One region of the Desulfitobacterium chlororespirans DSM 11544 genome, then DNA from elsewhere that is predicted to be linked to it. Evidence: riboswitches for the same ligand, from Rfam matches in the RefSeq annotation. Region 1 holds a riboswitch; the other holds the start of a gene.
The links. Region 1 has a riboswitch for FMN ahead of BUA14_RS05490 (DMT family transporter). Riboswitches for the same ligand answer to the same signal wherever they lie in the genome.

Region 1 (4,213 bases):
ATCCACCGCGATCCAGGCTTCTTCCGCCTCCATCCGCGTATGCTCCTGGGTCAGTGCCGCGACTGCGCCCGAGGCGAATGCGGCGTGCAGAAAGGTGTGGGCATCCGCCTTTTCGCCTTTGAGGGGGACAAACAGGGAACCGTCGGTCACTTTCCGGCTGTCGGTCACCACCGAGGTCACCACCGTATCCAGGTCCCCGCAGAGTAATTTTCCGCCGCAGGCGGCGACGATTTCGCATACCGTCATTTCCATTGCAAAAGGCACCTCACAGTTCTCGTCGTTAAGATTGATATTTCCGGTTTTGCACTAGCGGAACAGCATGTTTTGCACTGTATGTATTCCGCCAGGTCTTATGCTCACTTCCGCCGGCATCCCCAAATGCCGCCGCACGCTGAGCTCCGGCTCAGCTAGGCGATGAGAAAATCAAAGTAAGTGTTGGGATAAGGTTCGTGTTTCAGGCTGTAATGCCACCACTCGCAAGCGTAGGAAACAAAACCGCTGGCCTCCATGATCGAACAAAGATATTGACGGTTTCTCGCTTCGGCTTGGCTGATTCCATGTGCGCCATGATGTGAGACTGAATCCATCAAATCAAAATCACCGCCCATGGGTACAAGTGTTCCGGAAGCTAAATGATAAAGGGTTAAATCAATGGCGCTGCCCCGGCTGTGGCCCGACTTGGCAGCCACATATCCTTTTTCGATGATCTCGGATCGGTCAATATTCGGATAGTGTTTCTGTTTCGTCCGGCCATCTTCCGGCTGTTTAGACCAGCGCAGAAAGCAATCTACGGCGCATTGAGGGCGGTAACCATCCCAAAGAAGCAAGCCAAAGCCCAAGGATGCGGCGTTTTCCCGTGCTTTTTCCAAGGCCGCGCACAACGCTCTCGTACCGACAATTCGATTGGCTGCATAGCCGTCCACCGGTTTGCCGGTAAAATTATCCCAGGTGGCGTATTTAGCATCCCAACGTATTCCTGATACAAACTCGTCCACAAAGACAAAATCACTTTTCATGGTCTTTCTCCTTTCAACGACACGATTCATCCTTGCATAGTTACATTTTTCTTTGCTTTTGTCCGAGACCCCCTTCCAGGAATATAAAAACCTGTCCGATTCGACATTTTTATCTTAGCGAAATCAGGCAGGCGATGTTGGAATTTTAACTTATGGATTTCTTAAGATTTCCTTATTTCCATATCCGGAGATTCAGATTAAGGAGAAAATCACCCTATCTTAAGGGTTTATTAAGATATTTCTTTTTTAAATACCCTATAATGAACCAAGTTAATTACAACGGAGGTGCATTAGTGAGCAATATGATTTTGATGTTTATTTTAAGGCTTATTATAGCGTCAATGACATGGTTCATCAGTACTTTGCCATTCTTGGTTCCCTATCATACCCTACTGACCTCTCAAAGCAAAAAGATGGGCTATACACTGTCAAAGGGGCATATGGCAATCGTTTGTATCTTTGTCTACTACCTTACCGGTGTGCTGAGTATTACTGGTATTCCTTCCCTAATGGATATTGTTCAAAACCGCTTTGGTATAGTAACATCAACGGGGTTGAATTTTCCACCGGATGAGATTAATTGGATGCCGTTTTTTTGGCTTACAGAGGGTGTTCGCCCCTATATAGAAAATATGTTGCTCTTCGTCCCTTTTGGATTTATACTGCCATTGATTTGGAAGAAGTATGAAGTGTTATGGAAAACAGCATTATCCGGTTTTGTATTCTCACTGATCATAGAATTGAGTCAATTGTTCAATAGCAGAATAACGGATCTTGATGATTTACTGATGAATACTCTCGGAGCGTTAATCGGATGGGGAATTTTCAGACTGCTGAAAAAACATCTGGCAAAATTACAGGACAAGGTTTCTGTCCAAAGTACCCAGATCAAAAAAATCCCCTTGCTCCTTCGCGAAGAGGCATGGTTTTATCTGGCCAGCGCCTTCGCCGGTATGTTCTTTGTGTATTATTCATTCTTCTGGTCTTTACTTAGACAAGTTATCTGAAGTAAGCAGATAATTTATCCCTTCTTGCTCTTGCGGAAAGGCGGCAGTCAAAGCTGTCCTTTGGCATGGAATGGATAGCAACTCTATGCCTAAGGTATCTACCACTGAAGCCAACAATGTGCTATACTCTTTTTAGATGAATACGAACCTTCGAGGTAGGGTGAAATTCCCGACCGGCGGTAATGATTGCCCGTGCAATTCAGCCCGCAACTCAGTGCAGCGCCAGTGCTGCACCGACTGACTTGGTGAGACTCCAAGGCCGACGGTATAGTCCGGATGGGAGAAGGTACAAACTAGCTTAGGACAAGTGGCCTTATGTTTGTTATGTTTGTATGTTTATGCCTCGAGGAACACGATTTCCTCGAGGCATTTTTGTTCTTTCCGATTCAGAGGGTTTTATTCTCACACATTCACTATTGGGGGATTTATCAATGCAGCAATCAAAGCAATCATCCAATCGGAGCATCTGGCTCATCGCCCTGGGGGCAGCCATGTGGGGCCTGGACGGGGTCTTCATCGTATCCTTATTGCAACATGTGTCATCTTCACAAATCGTCTGGTTGGAGCACCTGTTACTATTCTTATTTGCCGCACCTGTGCTCATCTGGAAGCGTCAGGAGCTGAAGCAACTCAATGGCGGAGACTGGCTGGCTGTCTTATTTATCGGCTGGGGCGGCTCAGCCTTGGCCTCCATTCTGTTCACCGCCGGATTTACTTATGGTAATCCCAATGTGGTCCTGCTCCTGCAGAAAGTTCAGCCCATCTTTGTTATTCTTCTCGCCTCCTGGATGCTTAAGGAACGGATGAGAAAAGATTTCTATGCCCTGTTTGTTGTGGCCCTGATCGGCGCCTACCTGCTTACTTTCGGCCTGCACCTGCCAACTTCCGAAGTCAGCTTAGCACAATTGCTCGGTTCCTTATGTGCCATCGGAGCAGCCGCTCTCTGGGGCGGATCCACCGTCATGGGCAAGCGTCTGATCGGAAAATTATCCTTCACCACCTTGACTGCCCTGAGATTTGCTGTCGCGCTGCCGCTCTTAACCGTCATTGTCCTGGTACAGCAACCCAACTGGGCCGATCTCGGTCAAAGTCTCCATCTGGCTCCGGTCTGGGCCAACCTGTTGTACCAGACCCTCGTGCCCAGCCTTTTAAGCCTCTTGCTCTATTACCGCGGCTTGAACGGCGTCCGGGCTTCCCATGCCACCATTGCCGAACTGGCTTTCCCGGCCACCGGCCTGCTCGTAAACTGGCTGATTCTCCACCAAACCATCGATTTGGGGCAATGGCTGGGCTTTGCCATCGTTTGGCTTGTCGTACTGCAACTGTCGCGGTTGCCTAATGATCCCAAGTCTGCGGTGAAAACTTCTGAAAGAGCCAACCTGGCAGGCCTATAGCACTTTATATCTTATGCCTTATGCCGAAGCCTGAGCTAAACAAATACCATTTCTTTAAGGATACAAAAACTGCCGCCTAAGCCTTGATGGGCTTTGGCGGCAGTTTTTAGTTTCTAAATTAAATTACGGTATCCACTCTTTCCCTCAACAATGACGTATCTAATTACTGCTGACGATAGAAAAGGTCATTGCTTGAAAAGCAGAGCGCAACCACGGCAACCACGTTGTACTACACAGCGCGGCCCACATCGTTTCCGGCCCGGATGGCCAAAGCGATGTTATAAGGCTCATTGCAGTCCCCGATAGCGTAAGTCTCCTTCACCGCAACACCGTCAAGCAAAGACTTGTTCGGCAGCAAGTCGGCGGCGTTGATGATCGAGTCGGCGGCGATCACGGTTTCCACTCCGTAGTCCGAGGCAATAGTAATCTTGCCGTCCCCGATTTCCTTGATCATGGATCCCGGATAGGCTTTGACACCCAGAGCATAGAGGGCTGTAGTCATAAAGCGCTGGGCGTGATGAGACTGTTGCTTGTCGAGATCCTCGTTGGGATTCGGTGTCACAATGGTGACCTTCTTCTTGCGCACCGTCAGCCACAAAGCGGCGTCAAAGGCCTGAGCATTGGAACCGAATACCACCACGTTTTCACCGGTGTTGTTGCCCATGAATCGGTCATAATCGATAGTCGGCACACTGCCGCCGCTTACGCCCACCTCGCCCGGCAAGGAGCCGACGGCAAGGATTACGGCATCGGGGGCTTCGCCGGCGATCAGGGCGGCGTCGACTTCCTTGCTCAA
Region 2 (4,213 bases), on a different contig from region 1:
TTCCCGGGCTTTAAGAGGGAAGATATGTCCGGGACGGCGGAGATTCTCTGGGCGGCTCTGAGGATCAAGCAGGACTTTTACCGTATTGGCCCGCTCAAAAGCGGAGATTCCCGTAGTGCAGTCGCAGCCATCCACACTTACGGTAAAGGCAGTTCCATGGGGATCCGTATTGTGGGTTACCATGGGCTCAAGGTTTAAGGCTTGAATGCGTTCGGCGGTCATGGGGACACAGATTAAACCCCGGCCATAGGTGGCCATAAAATTGATCGCCTCAGGGGTTGCTCTTTCTGCAGCCATCAGCAGATCCCCTTCATTTTCTCTTTCCTCGTCATCCACAACGACAATCATTTTGCCTTGGCGAATGTCTTCGATGGCTTCTTCAATCGTGTTAAAGCGAAATTCCATGTTGATCACTCCTGTCTAAAATCTAACCTAGATAAAGCCGTTTTCGGCTAAGAAACTCATGGATAAATCCTTTGGGGGGGCTTCTTTTTTCTCCATGAACCGTGCCACATACTTTCCGATCAGGTCGGTTTCCAGATTGACTATATCACCCACGCCTTTAAAGCCCAAAGTGGTTTCCTGGCGGGTATGGGGGATCAGAGATATGGTAAAAGCCTGGGGGAGGAGATCCACCACGGTAAGGGAAATGCCGTCAATGGCGATGGAGCCTTTGGGCAAAACATAGTTTAAAAGTTCCGGGGCGGCCTTGATGGTAAAGACCCGGGCAATTCCTACCGGGGTGATTTTTTGAATGGTGCCCACTCCGTCCACATGACCGCTTACCAGATGGCCGCCCAATCGGGTGGAGAGCTGCAGAGCCCGCTCCAGGTTGACCCGCGTTCCCCGGCTGCATTCTTTAAGATTGGTTTTATTTAAAGTTTCTGCCATGACATCCACGGTAAATAAATTTCCCTGCATCTTCACCACCGTGAGGCAGATACCGTTGACGGCGATACTGTCTCCGATTTGGGTGCCTTCAAGCACTTTAGTTCCTTCCAGAGTCAATTGAGCGGAATCAGGGAGAACCTTCAGATCCGCTACCTTGCCTAACTCTTCGATGATACCGGTAAACATGTTCACTCACCTCTCTTAACTGCTTAATCGGATGATTGCTTAATCGGCATAATTTACTTTGGCCCGGACCCGAAGATCTCCGGTTCCTCCGTCGATCTCCAGGAATTCCAAAGGAATCGCCTGTGCCATCAAAGGAAGCTCAAGCCCGGTCAGAGGGGAAGGGCCTCTGCCGCCGATGAGTTTGGGCGCATAGATAAACTCCACCTCATCGATAAGCTGTTCGCGGAGCAGGGAGCCGGCCAGCCCACCGCCGCCCTCCAGCAATACGGAGTTCCAACCTCGTTTGACTAAATCCCCCAGCAGGTCTTTTAAAGGAACATAACGGGGTGAATCATACTGCCAAACCTCTACATTCTCCAGAGCTTGCAAGGCTTCCAGTTTATCCAAAGGAGCGGAAGCCGTGGTTGCGATGAGACAGGGGGCCGTGCAGGAGGAGGCAAGTACGGCGGCTTGCAGAGGAATTTTCAATGCTCCATCCACGATCAGGCGCACCGGGTCCCGGCCTTCGCCAATCCGGCAATTCAAAGCAGGATTATCCTGGCGCACGGTTTCACTGCCCACCATAATCACATCGAAGCGATCGCGCAGCCGGTGGACATAGGCACGGGAGGCTTCATTGGTAACCCATTGGGAATCTCCCGACTCCGTCGCTATTTTACCATCAAGGGTTAAAGCCGATTTGTAGAGGACAAAGGGAAGGCCGGTTTGTATAGCCTTTAGAAAGCCCTTGTTTAAGGTCCTGGCTTCCTTTTCTTTAAGCCCCACATCAACCTGGATGCCGGCTTCCCGCAAGCGGGCGATTCCTTGTCCGCCCACTAAGGGATTGGGATCCACCATAGCCACGACGACGCGTTGGATTCCCGCCTTAATCAGTGCGTCGGCACAGGGAGGGGTTTTCCCGAAATGAGAACAAGGCTCTAAAGTGACATAGGCCGTGGCTCCCCGGGCATGTTCTCCGGCCGCCTGCAGAGCGTGAACTTCAGCATGGGGAGTGCCGGCTTTTTGATGATAGCCTTCACCGACAATAGCGCCATCGTTAACGATGACACATCCTACGAGGGGATTCGGGCTGGTCCTGCCCATAGCCAGGGCTGCCAATTCCAGAGCCCGGGACATGTAATGATTGTCAAGTTCCATGTGATCGCCGCCGTTTCCCATCTCTTTGAGTTAGTTTTGCTTAGTTTTCCATAAAAACACTATAAAAAACCCCAGAGTTCATCCTCTGGGGCCTAAAAACCATGACAAATAAAAAGCGCATCAGCACTTTAATTTCCTCTTCTCATCCAGACTTTACTGTCGGCTCTGGAATTACACCAGATCTGCCATAGTGGCTCGCGGGCTTGACCGCCGGTATGGAATTTCACCAATCCCCAGAGGTATTCAATTACTTATATATAATACTCTAACTTATTAATGAATTCAACCCTTTAAGAAAATTTAGATCCTTTGGGGAGGATGAGGGGGATGGTGCTCCAGATATTCATCCCGCAGCAGGCCCATGAGGATCGCATCGCGATACTCACCTAAGACAAAGCGCGCCTGTCTTAATCTGCCTTCAACCTTAAAGCCCAGTTTCTCATAGGCTTTTAAAGCACGCAGATTCCCGTCCCATAAGTCAAGGCTCAGGCGATGAAAATTCCACTGATAGAAAAGATAGTCGATCAGTACTTTTAAAGCGTCCGTGCCATAGCCCCGGTTCCAATAATCACTTTCGCCGATAATGATGAACAGTACCGCCGAGCGGGCGGGAAGATTGACATCCCGATAACCTACGGTTCCGATGGGCTTTTGCTCTTCATTGAGAATGAGATAGCGGCCAACCTCTTTCTGGGGGGTAAAAAAGCGTTCTTCGATTTCCTCTTCACTAAGCATTGTGCTCAAAGGCCAGGCGGCATTCGCCCAATAATTAAGGTTTTGGTCGTTATACCATTGATAAAAAATGGGGATATCATCAAGCTCCAGCGGACGGAGAAAGGTCTTTTTTCCCTGCAACATGGCTTTGCCTCCCAATGATATTGATGGGATAGTGTCGTTATGTTTAAATTATACCATATCCGGTATTCCTTGCGTATCGCAACAAAAACAGGCTGACGCTATGTCAGCCTGTTTTGCCCTATGAACATTCGGTGGCCATTCGTAGTGGAAATTTAGATTCGCTGAAATCAGTCGATTGATTCCACCATCTTTATCAGTTCATCGGCGCCTACATCGGCTTTCGATGCGCTGAACATATACATCACGCCATTGATATCAACATCTAAATTCTTTCTTCCCTGCAGCGCACTGTATCCATTGATTTCGGTCAGCTTCATATTGCCCAGTTCCGTTGCAAAGCTTGTTTTTTCGTTCATGAGCCTTGTCTGGAGATAGATAAGCCGCTTGCCTTTGGTAAAGAAAATGTCGGCATACTCTCCGCTGATAGCATCGTTATTGGTGGTATACAGGCTGATCCTGTCAAGCTGATAGCCTTCGGGAAGGTAGGTAGGGAGTTTCAGTTCAAAGTCGAGATACGCTTGCGCTTCGGCCAAGTCAGTGAACCCAGGGCGGCGGCTGTCGGTGTGGTTTTCTTCGCTTGAGTCCTTCGTTAAGCTGGGATCAGGAACATCATTCGCCGGAACCGGGCCGGTTAAGTAGTATGTGTGCCCGCCCAAAACCACGCCGACAAATTTCTCATAGAACGAACTTCCATATGTGGTTTGAGAGAAACATGCCACAAATAGGGTCAGTGACGCTGCCAGAGCGAGCCATCTTCTGGGGAGCCGATAAGCTTTGGCTTTGGCTTCCGCAGCCGCTGAACGGGTGCAATTCTCAATCAGGCGCTGCTGTAGTTCAGCTGTGATATGCATGCCGCTAAATGCTTGTCTTAACTGGTGTTTTTTCATATCTGAAATCCTCCTCTGTGTATTTGAGCTTTAATTTTTCCCTGCCGCGCTGAAGACGTTTTTTCACCGCTGCAGGCGAAATATCTGCCATATGCGCGATACTGCCCACATCATAGCCTTCGACATAATGCAGAAACAAAACCATTCTGTACTGTGCGGGCAGCGAGAAGACTGCCTCCAATATACCTGAGTCCTCCTCAGATTTGCAGAACTCCGACAATCTCTCAATGTTCATGTGCTTATGACGGAAATTA

Region 2: another riboswitch for FMN. It lies ahead of ribD (bifunctional diaminohydroxyphosphoribosylaminopyrimidine deaminase/5-amino-6-(5-phosphoribosylamino)uracil reductase RibD); the one in region 1 lies ahead of BUA14_RS05490 (DMT family transporter).

What each region holds. Positions count from the first base shown of each region.
Region 1 covers NZ_FRDN01000004.1:563,819-568,031, forward strand. Annotated here, with positions in the region: gene BUA14_RS05475 (UDP-N-acetylmuramoyl-tripeptide--D-alanyl-D-alanine ligase) at 1-252, opposite strand, end outside; gene vanX (D-Ala-D-Ala dipeptidase VanX) at 408-1,016, opposite strand; gene BUA14_RS05485 (VanZ family protein) at 1,319-2,023, shown strand; FMN riboswitch at 2,166-2,315, shown strand; gene BUA14_RS05490 (DMT family transporter) at 2,455-3,417, shown strand; gene BUA14_RS05495 (oxidoreductase) at 3,647-4,213, opposite strand, start outside.
Region 2 covers NZ_FRDN01000014.1:177,131-181,343, reverse strand. Annotated here, with positions in the region: gene BUA14_RS21255 (bifunctional 3,4-dihydroxy-2-butanone-4-phosphate synthase/GTP cyclohydrolase II) at 1-405, opposite strand, end outside; gene BUA14_RS21250 (riboflavin synthase) at 433-1,077, opposite strand; gene ribD (bifunctional diaminohydroxyphosphoribosylaminopyrimidine deaminase/5-amino-6-(5-phosphoribosylamino)uracil reductase RibD) at 1,117-2,235, opposite strand; FMN riboswitch at 2,345-2,459, opposite strand; gene BUA14_RS21240 (GNAT family N-acetyltransferase) at 2,515-3,072, opposite strand; gene BUA14_RS21235 (DUF4367 domain-containing protein) at 3,240-3,959, opposite strand; gene BUA14_RS21230 (RNA polymerase sigma factor) at 3,928-4,213, opposite strand, start outside.